3 regions of the Bacillus sp. ABA4_010 genome follow, and region 2 is predicted to be linked to each of the others. Evidence: riboswitches for the same ligand, from Rfam matches in the RefSeq annotation. Region 2 holds a riboswitch; each other region holds the start of a gene.
The links. Region 2 has a riboswitch for cyclic di-GMP ahead of ACXAEO_RS15280 (anti-repressor SinI family protein). Riboswitches for the same ligand answer to the same signal wherever they lie in the genome.
Positions count from the first base shown of each region.

Region 1: another riboswitch for cyclic di-GMP. It lies ahead of ACXAEO_RS13070 (SpoIID/LytB domain-containing protein); the one in region 2 lies ahead of ACXAEO_RS15280 (anti-repressor SinI family protein).
Region 3: another riboswitch for cyclic di-GMP. It lies ahead of ACXAEO_RS07030 (helix-turn-helix transcriptional regulator); the one in region 2 lies ahead of ACXAEO_RS15280 (anti-repressor SinI family protein).

Region 1 is NZ_JBSWUN010000003.1:2,391,373-2,399,366, forward strand. Features, by position in the region: gene ACXAEO_RS13070 (SpoIID/LytB domain-containing protein) at 56-1,873, opposite strand; cyclic di-GMP riboswitch class I at 2,144-2,233, opposite strand; gene ACXAEO_RS13075 (hypothetical protein) at 2,471-3,118, shown strand; gene ACXAEO_RS13080 (MerR family transcriptional regulator) at 3,254-4,015, shown strand; gene ACXAEO_RS13085 (EamA family transporter) at 4,150-4,725, opposite strand; gene ACXAEO_RS13090 (LysR family transcriptional regulator substrate-binding protein) at 4,756-5,415, shown strand; gene ACXAEO_RS13095 (FixH family protein) at 5,492-5,962, opposite strand; gene ACXAEO_RS13100 (PepSY-associated TM helix domain-containing protein) at 5,977-7,350, opposite strand; gene ACXAEO_RS13105 (flotillin family protein) at 7,599-7,994, shown strand, end outside.
Region 2 is NZ_JBSWUN010000003.1:2,829,477-2,837,470, forward strand. Features, by position in the region: gene ACXAEO_RS15235 (EcsC family protein) at 1-48, opposite strand, end outside; gene ACXAEO_RS15240 (patatin-like phospholipase family protein) at 142-984, opposite strand; gene ACXAEO_RS15245 (YkvS family protein) at 1,439-1,624, shown strand; gene uptA (undecaprenyl phosphate transporter UptA) at 1,772-2,359, opposite strand; gene ACXAEO_RS15255 (magnesium transporter CorA family protein) at 2,493-3,431, opposite strand; gene ACXAEO_RS15260 (NAD(P)H-dependent oxidoreductase) at 3,881-4,405, opposite strand; gene ACXAEO_RS15265 (class D sortase) at 4,502-5,083, opposite strand; gene ACXAEO_RS15270 (LPXTG cell wall anchor domain-containing protein) at 5,438-6,604, shown strand; gene ACXAEO_RS15275 (helix-turn-helix domain-containing protein) at 6,650-6,988, opposite strand; gene ACXAEO_RS15280 (anti-repressor SinI family protein) at 7,070-7,204, opposite strand; cyclic di-GMP riboswitch class I at 7,233-7,320, opposite strand; gene ACXAEO_RS15285 (hypothetical protein) at 7,900-7,994, shown strand, end outside.
Region 3 is NZ_JBSWUN010000003.1:1,183,083-1,191,076, forward strand. Features, by position in the region: gene hemG (protoporphyrinogen oxidase) at 1-896, shown strand, start outside; gene ACXAEO_RS07015 (hypothetical protein) at 995-1,261, shown strand; partial or broken gene ACXAEO_RS07020 (SDR family NAD(P)-dependent oxidoreductase) at 1,288-1,413, shown strand; gene ACXAEO_RS07025 (DUF6526 family protein) at 1,801-2,226, shown strand; cyclic di-GMP riboswitch class I at 2,529-2,611, shown strand; gene ACXAEO_RS07030 (helix-turn-helix transcriptional regulator) at 2,757-3,725, shown strand; gene ACXAEO_RS07035 (hypothetical protein) at 3,756-4,766, shown strand; gene ACXAEO_RS07040 (DEAD/DEAH box helicase family protein) at 4,779-5,522, shown strand; gene ACXAEO_RS07045 (hypothetical protein) at 5,477-6,154, shown strand; gene ACXAEO_RS07050 (YkgJ family cysteine cluster protein) at 6,154-6,447, shown strand; gene ACXAEO_RS07055 (two-component system sensor histidine kinase NtrB) at 6,644-7,891, shown strand.

The DNA.
Region 1 (7,994 bases), 440 kb from region 2:
GAAAGAGACATGGGTCTCCATGTCTCTTTCATGTTATATAAATCGATTTCTCTCACTATTTTGGATTACTTTGCTCCATTGCTAAATAGATGACTTTCGCAGCTTGCGCCCTCGTAAGCGAATTTTCCGGCTTAAAAGTTCCGTCTGAATAACCATCTAAAATTCCCGCTTCAGAAACGGCCTCTACTAAACCTGGACGATTCATTTCATAATTATCTTTAAATTTTTCCGGACGACTGACAGGTGATAACTGTAAAGCACGACCAATCATAATTGCCATTTCTTCACGAGTAATCGGTGTATTTGGTTGAAAGCTCGCTCCTACTTCACTTTTCAATAAAAGACCGTGTTGAACCGCTGACTCTACATATGGATTCGCCCAATCCGTTTTCGGTACATCGTTAAACGTCTGTTCATCAAACACAAGATCATAGTCAAGTGCATTAATAATAATCTTGCTGAACTGGGCTCTTGTCACCGAATTGCTCGGTCGAAACGTGCCATCCGTATAGCCCGAAATAATATTTTTCTGGAATAGTTCGTTCACATACATTTCAGCCCAATGCGCACTCGTTACATCTTTAAAACTCACGTAAAGTTCGTATTCCTTCACCAATGTGGTCCCTTCATAATAAAAAGCAAGAATCTCTTTATACGTTTTGCCTAATTCTGCTGCTTTTTTCGCCCCGTATTGGCTCATGCCAACTCCATGTCCATCACCACGTCCTTGTATATGAATAACCGTAGTAGAATTGGTAACGTTATCGACGAGGTAGCTTAAAATAACTCTGTTCCCTACTATTGCTCTTATCTTGGCCGCGCTCACATCGGTTAGTTTCAATGTTTGAACAGCGAGCTTTCCGTCTACCGCTTTTAAATCCTTAACAAGAAAATCAACCGTTATGCTTCCTTTGCTAACTCTGCCACCTGATGTTGGGGAATACAACGAAAGCTCTGAAATATTGACAATTTTCATATCTTTATTGGCATAGCCGTTTTGCTGCAGCCACGTTTTAATATTGGATGAAATGACAGCGTCGGCTTCCTTCGTCATAGACCACCACACATCCGGCTTCGTCAAATCCTTACCTGTTAAATCGATTTGCTTTTTCGCCACGGATACATTCCAAGTCATCTTCGGATCATACGGGTCCTCTTTCATACGAAAATAGGATACAGACGTATTTCCCCAAGCATTGGCATTCGATTCCGTCATTCCGCCATTGCTGGCAGAGAAAACCGCACTAATTAATTTTCCGTTATACTTCAATACTTCTCCTGCAGTTTCATCGACAGCTAAACTGCTATTTGGATGCCAATTGGCTCCCCCGTATACTTGATAGTTAATCGTATCATCAATGACTTTATGCATATAGCTCATAGCATATGTTCTAGCGGCGATCGCTTGTACTTTCAAGGCTTCTGCATGCCAAGATGCTGGCATTTCGTTCGGCACGACCCCTTTTACGTATTTTTCCATCGAAATAGAGTTGACCGGTTGGATGTACATTCCCTTCTCCAGACTGAACGTAAAACTACCAAAATAGGAACGACTGTTAATGGATAACGTGCTATCTTTGTTTAAAGGGATTACTTCAAATGTGGAAAACTCTTTTAGTCGTCGCTGTCCCTCGTATAATACAACATTTCCATTTTCCGCTTTTAATGTATACAAAGTGCCCGATTTTAAGACGATTCCCTTGTCATTGGTCTCGTAATTGTCTGAAGGCTTAATGGTCAATTCGGTTTTATTCCCTAAATAATTGACTAGCTTGACTTGTATCGTTGGTTCATAACCAGCCGTTGCCTGTAAAACAGGCAGACTAGTTAAGGTCAACACGACAGCTAATATATACACTATAAATTTCTTCATCTCTTCTCCATCTTTCTGCCTTTGAGAGGCATTTTTTTATCCAATGCTCCCTGGAAATGCTTCGTGACCAAACAGCCGATTCGAGCAAATGAGCTGACAGCTACGCCATTTACACCGAACGAGAATATAAAAATACCCCCGCTTAACCGATAAGCGAGGGTACAACTTTACAGAAGCTCTCACGAAAGGAAGAAATTGACTCACATCACAACTCTTCAATCTCTTTCCACATTTCGCTTCTCACCTGTAAATAGGCTGTCCCTTTCATCTTTCGGCAGCTGGCAGACATAGAGTTCATTGAACACCTTAGTCCCTGTAGCTTTGCGTCACGGACTTTCATCCGTTTTGCGTTTATCGAGATTGAGTCGACAGAACGTCCAATTAATCTCTTACTCTTATGATAAAGGGAGAACACCAAAAGAAACATACTAAAAAACTTGCCTTCTGCTCCATTATTATCCATTATTAAACTATGAACCTAGTTATAAGGAGGCTTTTCAAGTTTACCCCTTTCTACTAGAGGGAATAAAAACGATAAACTATCCTAATCTTTAGTTTTGTAATCAAAAAATGATTAGAATGAAGGAGCGGATTGTTATGTCAAATAAAGGGAACCAAAAGCAACCTGTCCATACTAATAAGAAAAAAAATCTTAAACAACCGCTGTTAAACAAACATTTCAAAAGCAACAAAAAAATTGTAACCGGAATAGCTACCTTTGCCTTAGGGACATTCATGGCAGGAGGACTTTTAATTTTACCGCAAGCAGAAGCACAGCAGGGCTATGCTCCTTCAAACGACCCAATAAGGGATGTTGTTGGAACCTTAACAAAACACATTGATCACGACTCGATTGAATTTAATGTAGAAGGAACTTCAGGTATTTATCGCTGTGCGGGTGAAACAGCCTGTCAAGAGGAATTAAACTCCTTTAAGCTTGGATCAGGACTCCTTATTCAATTTACTGAAACTAAAAATGATAACTATACTATTAAAAATATAGAAGTTTTATATGAACCGGAAACGGACGAAATCGAGAAAATCATTACAGCTAATTACGACTCGATGCCTAATCAACAAACCATTAAAGTGTATATCGATAAGGAACCGCATCTGCTTCCATTAGCCGATTATTTACATGAACAGGACATCGCGACTCAGTTTGTATCGGGGACAGAAGTGACTCTTTTAATACGTGAAGATATATACGGAAAAATGACGGTTGGAGCTGTTAACGAATTATAACAGGCATGTGCCCTTCTACATGAAGGTGCACATGCCTATTTTTAATTTGCATGATTCGTTTTTCAAAAAATGATTTACCTTCTCTTGACTATAACGTTGCGTCATAGTTTAAGGTAAAGATGTGAGGTGATAAACTTGTACAAAATTAAAGAGGTGGCAGAATTTGCTGGTATTAGCGTACGGACACTGCACCATTACGATAAAATTGGCCTTCTTACTCCGGCAGAAATTGGCGATAACGGTTATCGGTTGTATGACGAATCTGATTTGCTCCGTCTTCAGCAAATTCTCTTTTTTAAAGAACTCGATTTTCCATTACAACATATTAAAGAGATTCTCAACGCTTCAAGTTTTGATTACAAAAAAGCGCTCCATACACATAAGAAAGTGCTGACAGAAAAGAAACTTCGTCTTGAACGAATCATCCGTTCTATTGAACAAACGATGGAATCTATCGAAGGAGGAAAAACGATGTCAAAGAAAGAAATGTTTGAACCATTTGATATGAAAAAAATTGAAGCGCATCAGCAGCAATACGAACAGGAAGTGAAAGAAAACTATGGTGGTACAAAAGTATATGAAGAATCCTACCGCAAAACTTCCACTTATCAAGAAGAAGATTGGCGACGGATAAAAGAAGAAAGTGAATCTATTTATAGACGCATTCTTGACAATATGGAGAAAGGAACGAGTCATGAAGATGTTCAAAAGCTAATCGGGGAATTGCGCCAGCATATTACAGACCACTTTTATGAATGTACTATTGATATTTTCCGTGGACTTGGTGATTTATATGTGAACGATCCGCGTTTCACGAAAAACATCGATAAATATCAGCCTGGCTTAGCCTCTTTTTTACGTGAAGCCATGCATGTTTATTGTGACCGAGCCAACTAATTCCACCTTCACTTGCTTTGCACCCTAGAAGAAGCATTTAGGGAAGTGGTGAAAAGAACCGATTTTTCACCACCTTCTCGCTTCTTTATCTTTTGAACGTTGATGAGACCTTCGGTTTTTCTATGTGGCTAAAACTAACTCCATGCTTGCTCTTTTGATGATAGAGAAGTTCGCTTACTTATGTTTCTAATATATAGATTGTTTCCAATTAAACTAGCAATTGTGATCGAAGCACCTATCAGTTCAAACGCTGTTAAATGATAACCTTGAATGAGTGAGATAATAAAAGTCGTGACCGGAATCACATTCATAAAGAGAATACCATTTATCGGTGTAATCATTCTGTTACCGATTTTCCAAACAAAAAAGGCTAGCACACCAGCAATAAACGCCGTATATAAAAGGGGACCGGAAACATCTTTAATCATAGAGAGGGTTGGAACTTGCAACCAGTTAGCTGCTGTTGCTCCCCCTACTACGATGATAATCGAAAAAGTTCCATAAATAGATGTTACTGTACTGTATCTTAATGGTGACCATTCCATGAAAGAACTTCCTCCCATCGTGTAAATGACAAAACATAAAGCACCTGTCAAGATGAGCAAGTAAGCGAATAGATTTCCATCCTCTGATACAAAAATACTTAAATCCCCTTTAGAAATAACCAGAACTACACCTATTAGGCCGGTTAGCATAAAGAAAAGCGTCATGAGTGGAGGAACGACTCTTTTCGTTACTAAATTGACAATAACTCCAATGAAAAAGGAGAAGCTGGAATGATTAGGATGGGTGCTATTGAACCGACCGTCAGCTTAATACTATCCTCCGTGATTATTCCCTTTTTAGAGAAAAGCCCTCAAGTTCAATTCGAGTTAGAAGTCGGAAATACGAATAACATTAGTGACCGCGTCGCAAAGGGCGAACTTGATTTTGCCATTTGCTCAACCCCAGCGGCGGACGCAAATCTATTATTTACACAGTGGGCGGAAGAGACTCTTGTGGTTTTAATGCCAGAACATCACCCTTTAACGAAAAAAGAGGTGATTCATATTACGGATATACAGAGCGAACGTCTTCTCTTTCCTGGACAAAATAGCGCTTGCCGAAGTGTATTGGAAACCCATCTGATGAAAAATGGAAAAAGTCTTTATTCTAGCATCGCCATTGGAAGCACTGAAGTATTAAAGAAAGCTGTTAAGCAACATTTAGGACTTGCCATCGTCCCTCTTATTTCCGCTGATCCTGGCTCACACGGTACTGTATTACGTAAAATAGATGACATACCACTCCGTTATCCTATTGGATTAGTTCAACGAAAAAAGCAAATGGCTGGAAGTCTTCATACTAAATTGCTCGATGCTCTCAGAATGGAAATGACTTCCTGGAGAATTCCATACTAAAAAAATCACCCTCATTCAAAAAAGCATCTGGTTAATATACAGATGCTTTTTTGAATAGAGTTCTTTTACTTATGATTTAATGATGTGCTTCACTATGTTTTTTTTCTGTTTCAATCCCTTTTTTCAAAACTTGCACATCACTTTGAGAAAGCTCACCGACAATAAATTGCTTTTTTGGCATAATAATCGAATCATTGTTGCGTGCATGAACTTTTATATAATACAATCCTTCATCTTCAAACTTTTTACTTACGCTATATATTCCTTTTCCTTCTTTTTTCACTTGCTCCATCTCATATTTGACGGTCCCGCCTTGTTTCCATATTTCCACATAAACATAATCAGGATCTTCAATTTTTTCCCCGCCTTGGGTCAGCATCACCTTTATTGTCTCCTCTTTATCAGTAGAAAGGGAAGCAGGTATAATAATGTCTGATTCAAGAGGCGTTTGTTGTTTATATAAAGTAGCAACACCTTGTTGAAGCGAGCATGCACTCAGCAAGACAACAGCGATTAAAAGGAATAAAATTCGTCTATTTGTTTTCACAGAAACATCCACCTTTATGCATTTAGAAATTTTTTCACTGCCGATATTCGCTGAATCATGAACAAATCAATCATCCACACGACAATTAAAGAGACACCGACTAAAGGAAACACAATCCCTAAAACGATTAATAAAATAAGAAAGAATTTCATGTTTTTTATGCTAGCAGCTTTCGGCGCACCTAGTCCTTTTTGAGGTTTTCGTTTCCACCATAAATAACACCCGCTAACGGCGACAAATATAATCCCTAAACAAATAAAAAGACTGATTAATTGATTAATAAAACCAAATTCCGTCCCTTTATGTAAAGTAATGCCCCAAGCTACTATTTTTCCTATTACCCCGTAATGGTCATAACGGTAATCAGTAAGAACCGCCCCGGAATATTGATCAATATGCATCGTCACTTCATCTTGCGCTTTTGGCGGGAAAGCGGACAGCGTGTACACACCCTCTTTTTCACTTGGGATATACACTTTATAACTTGGATGTATTCCTTCCCGATTCGCTATACTTACGACATCATCTATAGACAAAGGAACTAACCCCTCTACTTTTGAAGCGGGTACTTCTAACGCTTCTGCTGCCCACGGGACTTCTGCGATATCTTTTGATTGAACGGTCGATGTTGGCGCACTTCCTACCCAAACGGAAGGCGGATATCCTGCTCCTGAATTGGTCGCTAACAATTGAAAATTATTCCCCCAAAAACCTGACCAAGGCAAACCTGTCATCACTAAAAATAAAATGCCGGCTGTCAGCCAAAAAGCTGGTACAGCATGCAAATCTTTCCTAAGAATGCTTTTCCCTTTATTTAATCGCGGAAACAGAACACCAGACAAACTTGGTTTCTTTTTCGGAGACCATAAATAAAGACCTGTCACAATGAGCACGATTGTCCAACATGCGGCTAACTCGACTATTCGATCGCCAATCGTACCGGCCATTAATTCCCCGTGAATTTCCTCAATTTTATCCATAATTCGCTCTTCATTATTTAACTCACCAATGACCTTCCCTGTATATGGATCGATAAAAATCGTAAAGGAGCCATTATCGGATGAAATCCTGACTTCGCTTGAACGTGCAGCGTGTTCTCCTGGTCGATATGCCGACACTACCGCATCAGGATATTGCTCTTTTACTTCTTCAATTTGTTGCGAGGCTGGTATTTTCTCTCCTTGTGGAGTCACTTCATAGTACTGTTGGTAAAGCATTTGTTCAATTTGCGGCTTAAATAAATAGATAGAACCTGTTACTGCCAGCATAATAAGAAAGGGTGCAAAAATAATACCAGCATAAAAATGCCATCTCCATACGGTTTGATACAGAGAAGCATTTCGTTGTCCTTGCTGTTGGGTCTCCATAGTTTTTTCAATCTTTTCCATTTAACTTTTAATCCCCTATCATCATGTAATACATTTCACAACATTCATCATATAAAATAATTGTGAGAAAAATATGAAGTCCTCTGACAAAAAGAATATTCCAAATTTTGAAACCTTTTTGTCGTTTAATTCGTAATGATAGATGTGTTGATCAACAGTTAAAAAAATACTTTGAGCAATTGCTTCCATAATACTTTGTACAAAGTTATTTAGCGCTTATAACAAAAGATCTTAAGGAGGACGCACGAATGTTAAGTTTTTTTGGAATTCTTATGTTCTTTATTCCAGTGTTAATTATCGCCGCTATTGGCGGTGCAGCGTATTTTTTCTGGGTGAGGCATCGTTATCGAACCGCAAAATCTAACCAAGCTTTAATTATTACAGGACCGAAACTAGGTGACCCAGAAAAGGAAACGAATATTTTTACCGATCAAGAAGGACGATCGATGAAAATTATTCGAGGTGGCGGATACCGACTAAGACGCTTCCAAACTTCTACACCGGTGAATCTCACATCCTTTCAATTAAAATTGTCTACACCAAGAGTGTATACAAATGGCGGTGTTCCTATTGTCGCTGATGCAGTAGCGATGGTAAAAGTCGCTGATACACTAAACGGCATCGCCAATTATGCTGAGCAGTTT
Region 2 (7,994 bases):
CGCTTTAACTTCTAGTAAAGCATCTTGTAACGCTTCTCTTGACTCCACGCCCGCCACTCCTTCAACTTCAATTCTTTTCTTACGAAAAAAAGAAGCGGAAGGTTTCATTTTATAAAAAAAAGGCTGGTTTCCCACACCTTTTTATGACAGCCACTTAATAAGCGCATCATACTTATTCTTCGCTTCTTCATATCCTTGTTGATATAATGTTTCCAGCTTCACAGGATTGCGTTCCATACGTCCTACAGAAAGCGGTTCCTCCGGACGAATGATAAACACATTTCCTTTTTCCGCCTCTTTCTCTACGTAAGCAATCGTATCATTATATACTTGATAACGACGTTCCAACGCTTGAAGAAGACCCGGATAGTTCTTATAGGATCGTTTGGCCATCCATAGCATATTTGACTTTTTCTTTTCATACCCCGCATTTCGGGTCAAAACGACGACATTTCGTATCATTCCATCCTGTTGCGCTTTCTTGATTGGAATTGGATCGCTAATTCCCCCATCCAAAAGCTGTCTTCCCTTATAATCTACGATAGGGGCAATAAAAGGAAGCGAGCTGGATGCTCTAATGATTGTTAAAATATCCCGATCGTACTCCTCATAATAAACAGGCTCTCCTGTTATACAATCAGTCGTTCCTACGACAAGCCGTTCTTTTCTATTTAAAAATGTCTCAAAGTCAAACGGAACATGCTTCAACGGAATTTCCTCAAAAACAAAATCCATTCCAAAAAACTCTCTAGTCTTCCAATAATTCCTCCATGAAATATATCGCGGATCGTTGATGAACCCGATATTCACTTCACGATTTCGCCCTTTCTGCCTCGACAAATACGAAGCCGCCTGACATGCTCCCGCTGATACCCCTATGACATATGGAAAATACAAGTTTTGGTCCATAAAAAACTCCAGTACCCCGGCAGTATATACACCTCTCATACCTCCGCCTTCCAATACAAGACCTGTTTGCTTCATTTTTTACACCTTCAATTTCTCTAGTAAATAATTGGATTAACAGTAAAATCATAACGAATTGCTCTTCTATTGTCATGTATTTTACTCATCCCTTTGTTCAACCAATGCATTGGACGTAAAAGACGTTTGATTCACTTACACAAAACGGGCGTTTCGTATTACTTTTCTATAAAAATCTTTTCATATTTGCTAAATCCAGCTATATAATTCAAAAAAATGTTAAAAACACCTTTACGTTTTTGCAAAATTCGTGCAAAATGTTTACAAGAAGTCTCAAAATGGATGAAGAACGCTTGACATTTTTAAGTACACTTGTAGTGGTAAAGTTAATTGAAAAGAGAACTCTTCATTTTTGAATTTGTTCAAACAAAACAATTATAGTATACCTTTATTTATTTTTACGTGTGCGAATAAAAAGAGAGATTTCGAAGTCAGGGCATAAAGGAGAGAGAAGATGAAGATTGCTGAAGTGGGAAATTTGATTGAATTTAAAGGCGGCTTAAAGGGGATCGTTGAAAAAGTAAATGAAAACTCTGTCATCGTTGATTTAACGTATATGGATAACTACCATGAGCTTGAATTAAATCAACGCACTGTAGTCAATCATAAAAATTATAAAATTATTGCCCAACAGGCTTAAAAAAGCTTTTTTATTTCTTTTATTACCAACACACCGTTTACTTGTTCAGATAACTGAAAATATGACTTTTAAAAATGAGGACCCGTCACTCAATCCTTCGCGTTGCTGGATTTTATGACGGGTCCTCTTATGCTTTTAATCTATCTTTTACTTCCTCTTCCAAATTTTAAAGACAATATACCCTGCAATCACTAATATTGCTCCTAGAGCGACTGGTTTCGTATATGAAGCGGCTACTGTCTCAATTTCATGCCAGCGTGAGCCCAGTTGTACCCCTAACATTAAAAAGAAAATAGACCATGGAATGACAGCCAATGTCGTCAAAATGGTAAAACGAGCAGGCGACATCTTCGCAATCCCTGCAGGAATCGAAATAGCATGGCGGACGACCGGAATAAAGCGAGCCGTGAAAATAACACCCGTTCCATATCGTTCAAACCAGCTTTCCGCCATATCAATATGCTTTTTATGAATAAATACATATTTACCGTATTTATCCAAAAACGGGCGCCCCCCGTAATAGCCAGCCCAGTATAAAAATAACTGAGCCAATACTCCCCCAATTGTTCCTGCGATTACTGCCCCTACAAAGGTAACAGTGCCTTGAGACACCATATATCCGCCATAAGCAAGAACAATTTCACTTGGAATAACTTCCATCATCAGTCCAAGTGCAATCCCTAAATACCCTAAATCGGTTAACCATAATAACACACGATTAATTAATTCACCCATTTCTTTTTGCTCAATTCCTTTCAACATAATAATCTCTCTATATTTATGACGCTTCTTCCCAAAAAAGACAGGCTTGTTCCATTACAGTAAACGTAAATGAACAGCCCGCAACACTACTTCTTTTCACATTTATTTAAAAATATCTCTTTTTCCAAAAAATAAAAGCGGTCGCTCCAGACAAACCAAATGCCATACATAAAACAATAATAAAAGCATGTGGCGTATGTTCAAGCGGCAATGCGACGTTCATTCCGAAAAAGCTCGCAACAATCGTCGGAAAAGACAACACGATGGTAATGGACGTCAAAAACTTCATGACAATATTTAAATTATTAGAGATTATGGAAGCAAATGTATCCATCATTCCCGTTAAAATATTGCTGTATGTTTCCGCCATCTCAATTGCCTGAGTAATTTCAATAATAACGTCCTCAAGCAAATGTTCATCATCTTCATACATCCGCAAATATTTTTGACGTAAAATTTTATCTAAGACCACTTTATTGGATTTCAACGAAGTCGTAAAATAAACTAAGCTTTTTTCAATCGCTAAAAAAGCATACAGTTCTTTATTTTTCATTGATTGATGCAATTCTTTTTCAATTTCATTTGTTTTTCGATTAATTTGTTTTAAGTAGCGCAAATAATACATTGAAATAACATTCAAAATTTGCAAAGCAAAGCGTGTCTTTTTATAAGTAAAAAAGCTGCGGACTTTTTGATTTAAAAAATGATGTAAAATTGGGTTATCTTCCAAACAAACGGTCACAAAACAATCTGGAGTAATAATCATTCCAAATGGAATGGTTTCATAAACTGAAGACTGGTTGTTATCATAAGAGATGGACGGATAATCAACAATAATCAGCACGTTTCCGTCTTCCTCTTCAATCCTTGAACGTTCATCATCATCAAGGGGATCTTTAATAAAATCCAACGGCAAATTTAAGTGATTGGCCACGCGTCTTATTTCTTCTTCTGTTGGCGAAATCATGCTGATCCAAGAGCCTTTCGTGATTTCATCCTGTTCATGGAGCCTTCCAGTTATATCTGTTAAGTAAACATTCAGCATACATTATCCTCCTCTTTTTTCAAAGAGAAAGCCTTTGTCCCGCTCTATCAAAGAAGCTGATATGAAAATCGGCAGCACTATGATCTGATAAATTTGGCATCCTGGCTTCCTCCGTTTTCATACTCGGACCAGGATCACTGGAACTTTTCGTACTCAACCGATATCAACTCCTCTCCTTGTTTTACTCACAAAGTCTATCATACCGCTTCTTTTTTTATTTGTACACAGGGAAAAACGGCAACTTTTGCAAGTTTTACGACCGGTTTATTTTGCAGCAAAAAGGGGAGCGCTTCCATCTTTTTTCTCTTTCATTGTCAATGATTTAATTACTGAATCCTTCCTGCATTCAACAAAAAAAGGTCATAAGTACGAAAATAATCCGCACTTATGACCTTTTCTATCGATACCATTTGATTGAGTCTACTTCAATGGACGTTTAAATGGTATTATTATCGAGGTTTATTGATAACAGCAGCTAATTGTTCAGCACTATTTGCAATCTCTTCATCCGTCTTACCATTTACTCCATGCAGTGCAAATGGAGGCAAATAAACCATCCCTGTTAAATTAGCCATTGCCTGTAAAGGTCGCAGTAACTCACTAATAGTATAATGATTAAATCCGCCAGCTTGATAGGCTTCAGCTGGCCCGCCTACTGACAATACAGCCATAAATTCTTTCCCATGTAATTTATTTCCTATGCTCCCATATGCCCAACCATATGTTAGTACCTCATCCTGCCATTGCTTCAGCAAAGCAGGCGTGCTATACCAATAAAATGGAAATTGAAACACAACACGATCATGTTCAAGAACAAGCGCTTGTTCCTTTTCTACATCAATTTTTCCATCCGGACATGTTTCGTACAAATTATGAACATAGACATTTTGTTCCTTTTGCAAACGTTCAATCCATATTTTATTGACACGAGAACGTTCTAATTGTGGGTGTGCAGCAATAATTAATGTCTTCATCTATTTATCTCCTTAGAAATAGAATTAAAATTGAGGTCATAAATTTGTTTGTACATACAAATTAACACATAAAAAAATTTTTTACAAGCGGAACGATTACTCAATCCGGTTTGCCTTAATGATATATCGTTCCGGAGCATTTCCAATATAGGTAAATGGATAACAAGTCGTTAACATGAGTTCTTCATTCGGCCATGTGGAGGTAATAACGGTTCGATCATCTGCGTCGACCACTTTAGAACTAGAAATTTCATACACATATTCTCCGTCAGCCATTTGAACCATTAAACGATTCCCAATAGTCAGGGAACCAATTTGACGGAATACGGTATCGCGATGCCCTGAAAGAACCACTTGATCTTGTTCTCCAGGCAAAGCACTTTCTGCCATATGGCCCACTCCTTTTTTCAGTTCATCTTCATGCGTTCCCTCTACAATAGGAAGGGACGCACCCAAATCAGGGATTATCAGAATACCTATCACATCGCCTGCCTCCATCTCTTTCTGTAATTTATTGCTTCCTTGAACAGTGCCTCTCTTGTTTTGAACTGTTTCTATTAAAAGAGTCGCACTCTCCAAACTGCTCTTTTCCAACCTTTGAATGGTCATTCTTTCTTTTACCCCCGCCAAAATTAAAAACATTCCTCCTACTAAAAGCAGAAGCGAAACATATTTCATTCCAACGCCCCCATTCACTATAAAAATGGACAAATCATCTGTTTCACGGTATATATTCTTTATAAAGAACAGTACATTTCTATTTTTACAATATAGAGCTTAATTCAACTCTATTTTCATTCATTTTAATCTTTATATAATCATTTACATTACAGAATATTTAGAATATAATCAAGTTAAATGTTCTTTAAAAAGAACATTTAACACTTCATAAACGAAAGGAGGTAATAGGAAAGTGAATCATCAATTTCTACAAAAAGGGGGAGGTTTCTTTCTGAACATATCCCCTCCACAAACGATTCATTTCAAAACAGCCAAAACAAGCGCCAAATATTATCTTCGTGAGGTCATGACATGAAAAAATACAATATAAAATTTATCATTTTTCTCCTCTTCTTCATACAAGGTCAGCTTTTCCTCACATCTAAAGCATTCGCTGCTTCATCCGATTTCGACCTTGCGACGATTCCAGAAGATGTCTTATTTGATGTTTCAAATATGAAACCGGGTGATTGGGGAACTCGTGAACTCATTGTTCAAAATAAAGGCATTCATGATTTTAACTATACGTTGAAAATTGAAGATATAAGCGGTTCGCGTCAGTTATATGATGAACTGCTGCTGCAAGTTACAAAAGGAACGGACTTGTATTTCCATGGTCATCTGAAAAATTTCTCGAATTTCTCCCCACGCTTTTTAGCAAAAGGAACAGAAGAAACGATCCATTTTCGAATTGAAATGCCTTTTGAGCTTGGAAATGAATTTCAAGGACTGACTACTTCATTTGAAATTGTATTGTATGCTGAAGGAATGAACGATGGTGGTGGCGGTGGAGGCGGTTCAGACGACGATCAAGACCCTGATAATGACCAAGACCCTGATAACGATCAAGACCCTGATAATGACCAAGACCCTGATAATGACCAAGACCCTGATAATGACCAAGACCCTGATAATGACCAAGACCCTGATAATGACCAAGACCCTGATAATGACCAAGACCCTGATAATGACCAAGACCCTGATAATGACCAAGACCCTGATAATGACCAAGACCCTGATAATGACCAAGACCCTGATAATGACCAAGACCCTGATAATGACCAAGACCCTGATAATGACCAAGACCCTGATAATGACCAAGACCCTGATAATGACCAAGACCCTGATAATGACCAAGACCCTGATAATGACCAAGACCCTGATAATAGTCAAGATCCTGGTGAAGAGAATGATGATGATCCCGTCTCTCCAGAGAATACTTCGACTATTGATGATTCATCAGACGAAACAAGTAATGTACTACCTGATGATAAACTGCCTTTAAACAGTGGAGGACCTTTGGCATCCGAAGACGTTATCATCCCTTCCAACCAAACTACGCCTGCTCAAAGGACAGGTCTTCTCCTGCCTAATACGGCAACAAATATCTTTAACCTCTTGTTCGCAGGTATCGTAATGCTTGCTGCAGGGATAATGTTATTGTTCATACAACAAAGAAGAAAAAAATATAAACAATAGCACCTTTTGAGCAAAAATAAAAAAGCGTTTATGCTCTCATAAACGCTACTCCCCTTTATCTTGTTTCATTTTCCACTTATTGAATTCAAGAAATTGCTTAAATTCCTCTTTAGATACCCCTGACTCCATGGCCTCCCTCACTAAGTTTGCCCAGTCAGAGTCAAGCTGGTCATAATTTACTTCCTTTTTTTCTTGCTGAATAAGTGATTGGACAGAAATGCCTAGTACGGCTGATATTTTTTCCAAAAATTGGACAGAAGGGTTAGATTGAAGGTTACGTTCAATTGAGCTTAAATATGATTTTGCGACTCCTGCTTTCTCTGCTAGTTCAGATAGTGATAATTGTTTTTGCAAGCGTAATTGCTTTATGCGTTGACCGATCATATTTTCACCTTCTCTTTCTCTTAACCCCATTATCATATCATATCTGGTCCATCTCCGTTAATAGGAAGACAACAAAAACACCTATTTTTTACACTGTTCCTGTCGGATTTGGCTGGTTAGAAAGTCTTGAATCTCTTTTTCTGTAAGACCTAAATCCAATGCTTCTAACACTAGATCTACCCATTCTTCATCTAATAGTTTCTCTCTGGCAATCATAGTCTCCTCCTAAAATACAGTTTGTATCTCAGGCAGTCCAGCCGTCATAGTTGTAAAACAACGTTAGACCCGTAACTTTGCGTCCTTATTTTTCAATAAGTTTGCCCTTACTCGAGAGTTCTACTTCACTTTATGCTTTTCATAGATACAATATTACTAGTAGGTTTACACTATAAAAATAGTATAATTGACGAACATCTAAAATCGTGTAGAACGTTGTCAGAGAATTTTGTATATTTTTAAACAAATTTCTCTCCCTATCGGTTCGCTTTAATAAGTTCATCCATCTTCATTTACGTTTCTCTTCAAAGGCTTCCTAAGCGGATGGCACTACCCTTGATTCATCCGCTTAAATTTAGAAAGTTCGACATATCCAAAGCGCAGTCATGTCGAACTTTCTAGGTCGATTGATATATCATTTTTATTTTTTGATAATTTCATTTTTTTGCTGCTCAGTAATAATACCCATTTTATAAAACAAGTACACATATTGCTGAATTTTTTGTTGGGAAGAAAGACATTTCATCAACATTACCCCCTTATGCTTTTAATACAGTTTATTTCCTTCATGCAATAAAGTTTCCTTTATGCAATAAAATTCCACTCTTAACTTCAACCCCTCATCATTTATTGAATAAAATGGTTATTAATGAGACAATAACTACAATAACTTGAAAAGAAGGGGGACGATTTCTTTGGAATTTGCCTTTCTCATCATCATTTTCATTATTTTTCTCGTCGCTGCCTTCTCGAGAAAAACGAAATCACATCATCGTTCAAGCGGAACTTC
Region 3 (7,994 bases), 1.6 Mb from region 2:
AGCAAATTGCCCCTGTTTTGTCCGGTGTTTATTCTGGAGAGCTGAAAGATTTAACGATTGCTTCAACCCTTCCGTACGTACTCGATTATAAAAATGAATATGGCAGCATTATAAAAGGATTTGAAGCGAATCTTGAAAAGTTTCAAAGTGGAGATAAGAAATTTCTTTCTTTTAAAAATGGACTTGGAACATTAATTGACGCATTTGAAGAAAAACTGACTGGGACGGAAATATTAAAAAGCGTAAAAGCAACGAAAATTGAAAAAGCGGATGGGCGCTACATTATATCGTTCAGCAATGGAGAACTCATTGAAGCTGATCACATTATTTTAAGCATCCCGCATGATGCAGCGGAAGTATTGCTTGAAGACGCAGAGTTAAGGCGAGAATTTTCCGGATTGAAAAATAGTTCGCTTATTAGCGTCTATGCCGGGTTTGATGTACCGGATGCCCTTCTTCCGACAGACGGCACAGGCTTTATTACATCAGGCAGTCATGAATTGTCGTGCAATGCTTGTACGTGGACGAGCCGAAAATGGGCGCATACATCGAAAAGCCGCCATTTACTCGTCAGACTGTTTTATAAAAGCAGTCATCCAGCCTATGCTGCTTTGGAACAAATGACAGATGAGGAGCTGCTGGCAGAAGCGCGCAAAGACATTCATAAAAGCCTCGGCATTGCGAGTGAACCAATGACAGCCGAAGTGACGCGCTGGACGGATGGATTGCCGAACTATCTCATTAGCCACCCAAAAAGTGTAGAGGCACTTGAAGCCCATCTTCAAGAAACATATCCAGGCATTGTTCTTGCGGGCTGTTCTTATTATGGTGTCGGCATCCCTGACTGCATTCAAAATGGGGAAAACAGTGCGAAAAAAATCATCGAGCAATTTTAAAGTCAACAAAAACAGCAAACCTAATAGGGCTTGCTGTTTTTGTTTAGGATAATATGTTGAAATTTGGTTTTTATCTATTGTAGAAAGAGGTGGAATCATTGAATCAAATTTTCTCACAACGAAAGCTATATTTTTGGCTATCAATTATTTTTTTACTAGCAGGCATCATTTCATGGGTTCCATATGTAGTCTTTCATCTCCAAGAACCGTTTGGCATGCTGACATTCGTGATAAACCCAATTGGTGTTTTTTTAGGATATGCATCCAATAATCGATTGCTAGCATTGAGCAATTTGTTGATGGTTTTTAGTGTTGTTCCTGTCGCTATGTATGTTTATTTGACGAGCGGGTATATTCCGATGTGAAAAGAGTAGAGTTAACCTATTGACCACAAGATTATGCAGATGCAATGGCAGCGGTTCTTACAGGAAGCGGGCATGAAAATACAGTATATGAACTTTCAGATCCTCTTTTGACTCAAGAAGAATTAGTAGCTGCTCTTAGTGAGGTGCTAGGTACATGTACAGCAAGTAAATGACGAAGAATATGCCGAATGTTTCCATAATGGATTCGGTTGGTGAGGGAAGAAGTGGGTTGTCCAATAAGTATCAAAATTTTCGGGGAAACGATAGTCTTTCTTTTTATATTATCATGGATTTTCCAGTTCCTCGAACGATATGTTGAACCTATATTCCGTCTTGCTCTTTCAACGGAAAAAACATTAAAGTCTTATAATGAAAAAAATGAGGATTGAAAGGAATTGGTTCTTTTTGTGTTAGGTGTCACGGATAGCTTACTAAAAATGATAAAACGCACTGTTTAATTGACTAGGCGTGAAGAAAAGCTTATAGTAGCTTTGTAGTAAAAGAGAAATAAAAATGAAACATAATATGGAGATAATACGATGAAACCACAAAACTTTGAAAATCATACAAGGCTTCACCCAATCTATCATTATTATTTGCTAGGAGCACTTCTGCTGGCTTTAATTGGAGCCGTCATCCATTTGTTTCAGGATGACGTTAATTTGTTAACCTCTGGCCTTCTTCTATTTCTTGTCATAATCATGATGGTTGCCGTTTTTCTATTGCGCATCTATCCGCTTAAAGCACAAGATCGTGCTATCCGAGCAGAAGAAAACCTGCGCCACTATGTGTTAACAGGCAAATTGCTTGATTCTCGATTAAGTGTTGCACAAATTGTCGCGTTACGATTTGCAAGTGATGAAGAGTTTGTTGAACTGGCTAAAAAAGTAGCAAGTGAAAACTTGGAACCGAAAGATATTAAAAAAGCGATTAAACAATGGAAAGCAGACGATAATCGAATTTAATTGTTATTGATAAGGGGTGAAAAGGAATGCGAATGAGTCGTATTCCTTTTTTCTTTTTTTACAGGAAACTTTCAATCGAGGTGGTTTGATTTTTTCAATTGTGAAATTCTGCAATCTAAAAATGTGCCTATAAAAAATCTTTGTGATTTCAGGGGTATTTATTTTTTCAAATTATCTCTTTCAGTTCTTTTACATCATTTTCTTATTTTTAACATTTTTTTCTTGGAAAATCTTTTGTTTATAGTAAAATAGACATAGGTTATTTGGTTTGTATGTTAAATAGAGAACTTTCATTCATATCGAAATAGATTGGGCAAACTTGTTGAAAAACAAGGACGCAAAGCTACGGACCTAAAGCAATTGCAATGGCCGCCGGGCTGCACATTGATACTTGCCTTCGCATGCCTTTCGAAGGTTTTTTTATTTGGATAAAAAAATGTTTTTAAAGTACATAATACGTCCAAGTGAATTTATATGATGAGTATGTAAAGTTGCTCTTCGATAATTGAATAGGAGTGAAAGAGAAGCAAATGAATACATCCCAAAACCAAACGTACCGCGTCTTGTCTATGTATGACAGGTTATGTAAAGGTCACACACTGACGAAAAAAGGGGAAGCAGATGCTTTTCACGTTGGAGAGAAGACGATTCAACGTGATTTTGACAGCTTGCGAGACTTTCTCGAAACTGCTAAAACGAGCCAATACTTAGAATATGATCGTAAGGAGAAAGTATATCGACTAGAGGTAGGGAATGAACAGTTTTTACGTAATGAAGAAATTTTTGCCCTTTTAAAAATCGTGATTGAATCACGGGCTTTTCCGAAAAAAGAGATGGAGCAGCTTATTGATAAACTGACAAATTTGGCTCAGCCAGTTAATCAGGAATTTATTAAAAAGCTCATGTTAAATGAAAAACATTTATATGTTGACTTGCAGCATAATCGCTCTCTCTTCTCTTTGCTTTGGGAATTAGCAAAAGCCGTTCATACAAAGCGGTTGATTAATATCCGCTATCAACGGGAGCATGATAACACGGATAGTGAGAGAACATTAAAACCTGTCGGACTTATGTTTTCAGATTACTATTTTTATTTAATTGCTTATCAAACAAAGCGTGATTTAGATTTTCCGACCATCTACAGGGTAGACCGAATGACGACATGTTATATGACAGACGAGCATTTTGAATCGCCATATAAGGAGCGGTTTCAAGAAGGAGAATTCCGTAAACGAATTCAATTTATGCATACAGGTGAACTAATGACGATTAAATTTCGTTTCACCGGCCCATCTCCTCAAGCCGTTCTCGATCGGCTTCCTACTGCCCGCATTGTTGGGAAAGATGAAAATAGCATTGTATTTGAAGCAGAAGTATTCGGACATGGAATTAAGATGTGGCTCCTTAGTCAAGGAGAGTATGTGGAAGTTTTGCGTCCCGAGAAGTTAAGGGATGAGATGAAGAAAAGTGTGTTGCAAATGTTAGAGAAATATCAATAAAATAGAAAACCATTTTAGGAGGAACATGTTATGCCATTACCACTTATTCCATTAGTTGTCGCTGGAGCTGTAGCAGCTTCTACTGCTATTGCAGGAAAAAAAGGATACGATTCTTATCAAAATATAAAAGAAACGAAAGAGATTGCAGAAGCAACGGAAAAAAGATATAAAGCTGCTTTTCAGGCGTTTGAACAGACGCGTAAACAAACCAATAAGCATTTTGAACAATATGGAAAAGAGAAGCTAGAAATTTTAAATGGAAGTATGGCTAATTTTGTGACGGAATTTAAGAAACTAAAACATGTTGATTTTTCTAATCATGCAGCCATTGATAGTTTAGATAAGGTAAAAGATATTGACCTTTTTATGCGTGAAGTAGAAAAACAAACCATACAAGCAGCTCAAATTATGAGTTCTGGAGTGTCAGCGATTGCTGGAGGTGGGTTGGCTGCAATGGGCGCAATGGGCGCTGCCACGACCTTTGGTCTTGCTTCTACTGGGACAGCTATCGCTTCTTTAAGCGGGGTGGCTGCAACGAATGCTACTCTTGCCTTTTTTGGGGGAGGTTCACTTGCTGCAGGCGGTTTAGGAATGGCTGGAGGGATGGTCGTTTTAGGCGGTATTGCGCTGGCACCTGCTTTAGCACTTGGAAGTATTATTTTCGCTTCTTCGACTGAAAAGAAATTAGAACAAATGAAAAAACAAAAAGCAGAAGTGGATGTAGAAATCGCCAAATTACATTCAGCTGAAGCAATCATGAAGGAAATCGGCAATTACACACTGAAAGTACATGAGCTTGCCAAAAATGTAGATGAATTATTAGTTAAATATGTAGGAATTCTCACTCAAGTGATTGAGGGAAGAGGAACAGATTATCGTGACTTCCATCTGCATGAAAAAGAGTTGACAAAGCATACATATGAATTAGCGGCTGTGATGAAACATTTATTAGATATGCCAATCATCGATGAAGCTGGCAACATTTCCACAGCGTTAGAAGAAACGATTCAAATTACGCAGCAACGCATTGCTAAACTGTAAAGGTGTGAACAGATGAGCCGAACACAAGACTCAATTGACATACTATCAAGTCAGATTGTAGCTGAACAGGTAGAGAGGTTAGGAAATTCAACAATTGAATGTTTTGCTGGAATGGATCTTTTAAAGAAAACCGCTCAGCAATATATGAACTGTGCACCAGGCATTACGCAAGGAAGATTATTTGAAATTATTGAAGCTACAAAATTTAATGTCAATGCAGCAAAAGCAGGTGAAATGTTTAGGGCTTTTACGACAGATTCACTTGGTGACCCGCATGCGGCTGCCGACATTGTCATAAAAGATGGTTACAATATTTTAAAAGAAATTCAAGCGAAATCAAGCAATAGTGCAGCCGCACTTGCACGTATGGTATCTGATGCAAAGTATAAAGATATGGATAGGCTTGTGAATACTGAAAAAGCAGAGAAAGTGAAGGAGCTTATCGACAAGCGTGCAGCTGCTAATGGGATATATGCAGATGATTATCAACAAGCAGCTCCGCATGTTAAAGGTGAATTGAAATATAAAGATATTGGAAGCGGCGGAACAACGCACGAAGAAGCTATGCGAGCAACAGAGAATACAAATCAGTATGTGTTGGAACAAAAAGTTTCACAATTCGTATCAGGTACGTTTTCGGCGATGGCCAACGGTGCTTTAGCTGGGGCCTTTGTTGGGGGGGAACAGCCGTTTTCCAGCAAGGTTTTCAAGTGGCTGCTGGAAATCAAACTATCACCAGCGCTTCAAAAAATATAGCAAAAACAGCAGGTGAGTCGTCTGCTAGAAATGCAGTAACGGCTGGAATTGCTCATGGTATTAAATATTTAGGAAAAGATTTGCCATTTATAAAAGGGAATGTAGCGGTAGCTCTTGCTTCTTCAGCTGTAAAATGCACCGAGTTGACCTATCAATATATTAAGGGGCATATTACCATCGAGGAATATTTAGAACGTGTCGGTGAAAATGCTGTTTCCACTCTGTCAGGAGTTGTTTTAAGTGCAGCAGGTGCGCTTATGTTTGGTCCTGTTGGAGCCGCAGCTGCAGCCACTGTTGCTATGATTGGTATGAAGCAGCTCTATCAATCATTTATTACGGCTCGCGAAGATCTTAAGTTAACAATTGAAGAGAGAAAAAAAGCAGAGCAACTGAGCGTACTTATGATTGAGCAAATTCAACAAGAAGAAAGATCCGTTGTAGAATTTTACAAGCAAAATGGAGAAGTTGTCACAGACTTGACGGATCTTGTGAAAAAATCGATACATGAAGACAGCTCAAATATAGCAGAAACAATCTATGAGCTAACGAGCAAGCTAGGTGTCTTTATAAAATACGATACACAAGAAAAGTTTGATGACTTTATGCTAAGTGAAGAAGCTTTGAAATTATGATGAACTTTCCATGTACAAGCTGTGGGGCTTGTTGCAGAACTATTCAGCATATTGAGTTTTTAAAGGAGTACGATCGCGGTGATGGCTGCTGTAAATATTTGAGTGAAGAGAATCAATGCACCATCTATGATAACAGACCTCTTTTATGTAATATTGAACGAGCATACGAACATATTTTTGTAGCGAATATGACGCGGCACGACTATTATGTATTAAATGCCACTTCATGTAACGAATTACAAAAACTCCATGACATCGATGAGTCTTTCAGATTAAAATTAGATAACAATTAGTCTCTTGAATTAAATAGGAGGAGAAACTATGATAAAAGGGAGTACGCATGTCGTATTCCCTTTTATTGTGGATCAAGTTTTCAATGAATCTATATACATTTCACTTGCTATTGGGAATGGGTTGTGAAAAGTAATGATTATATATTAGAACAGTTGTACCGATTTATTTTGAATGATTGGCAAAAGGAGAATGTTCATGGGAGAGAAGGAACCTCTTGAAAAAGACATTTCATCGTTAAAAAAGGAGTTAGCGTTTTATAAGCGAATGGCCGCGGCAATTCCTTTTTCGTTTACATATAAGGATTCAGCGAGCGGGATGCAGATTAGGAAAGAAGAGGGAGAAACGCTTTTGATGGAAGAGTCACCTCCTTTTGACGGAGAAAGCGAGTGGGAGATGTTATCTGAGAAGGACTCGTTTGAAAAAACGGAGGCGTTTCTTTCTTCTATTTTAGATCTTGTACCACATCATATCGTATTCATTGATGAAAAAGGAATCATTACGTCGTGTAATACACAGGCGGCAAAAGATTTAGGAGTAGAACGAGAGCAGATTGTTGGTCAGCATATTAGAGAGCTTCTACGCATTCCGGATCAGAAAATCGTACTCCTTGAATCACTTGCGACCGAACAAGAAATTTTTAATCGGGAAGTGCTTGATCGGAATTATGGCATTATTAATACGCGCATTATTCGAGATGCGAACGGTTCGATTAAACGAGTCATGGGGACGTTCCAGTTTTTGAATGCTATTCGGGAAGCGGAAAAACAAGCATTAGCAGGGAGAATTGCGGCAGGAATTGCCCATGAAATTCGCAATCCTTTAACAACGGTACGCGGTTATTTGCAGTTGCTGCAGTCTACTATGGATCCAGAAACATCAAAGCTTTTCTCGTCGTTGTTAATTCCTGAAATTGACCGGGCAAATAAAATCATTACCGATTTTTTGCAAATTGCCAAACCAGCGGAAGTCGTAGCTGAGCCGCTTTCCATTCGTTATTTCATTGAAGATTACTTAGGGAAATTTTTATATAGTGAAGCACTCCTTTATAATGTACAAATGGAGTATGAAATGAGTGAGGAAGCAGCACTATGCTGGATTGAAGGAAATCGCGATGAACTACTGCAAGTATTCATCAATTTATTTCAAAACTCGCTTCAAGCAAAAGGGGACAAACCGCTTACGGTGAAGATAAAAGCGGAAGTGGAGGGGGCATACATTACGCTTATTTTCGAAGATAATGGCATGGGCATTCCAGAATCCGTTATATCCTATGTTTTTGATCCTTTCTTCTCAACGAAAGATGAAGGAACAGGGTTAGGGTTATCTATTTCACGTAAAATTATTGAAAATCATGACGGTACGATGAATGTCAAAAGCGGTGAAAACGGTACGGCTTTTTCTATTCAGCTGCCAGTAGTGCCGTATGAAACGCAAAACGAATAGCGTATGAGAAAAGGAGGAACGCCACACGCGTTCTTTGCTTTTTATAAATGAAAAAAGCTTGTTTATTGACAAGAAAAAGGTCTTGTTTTATTATTTGTATGTA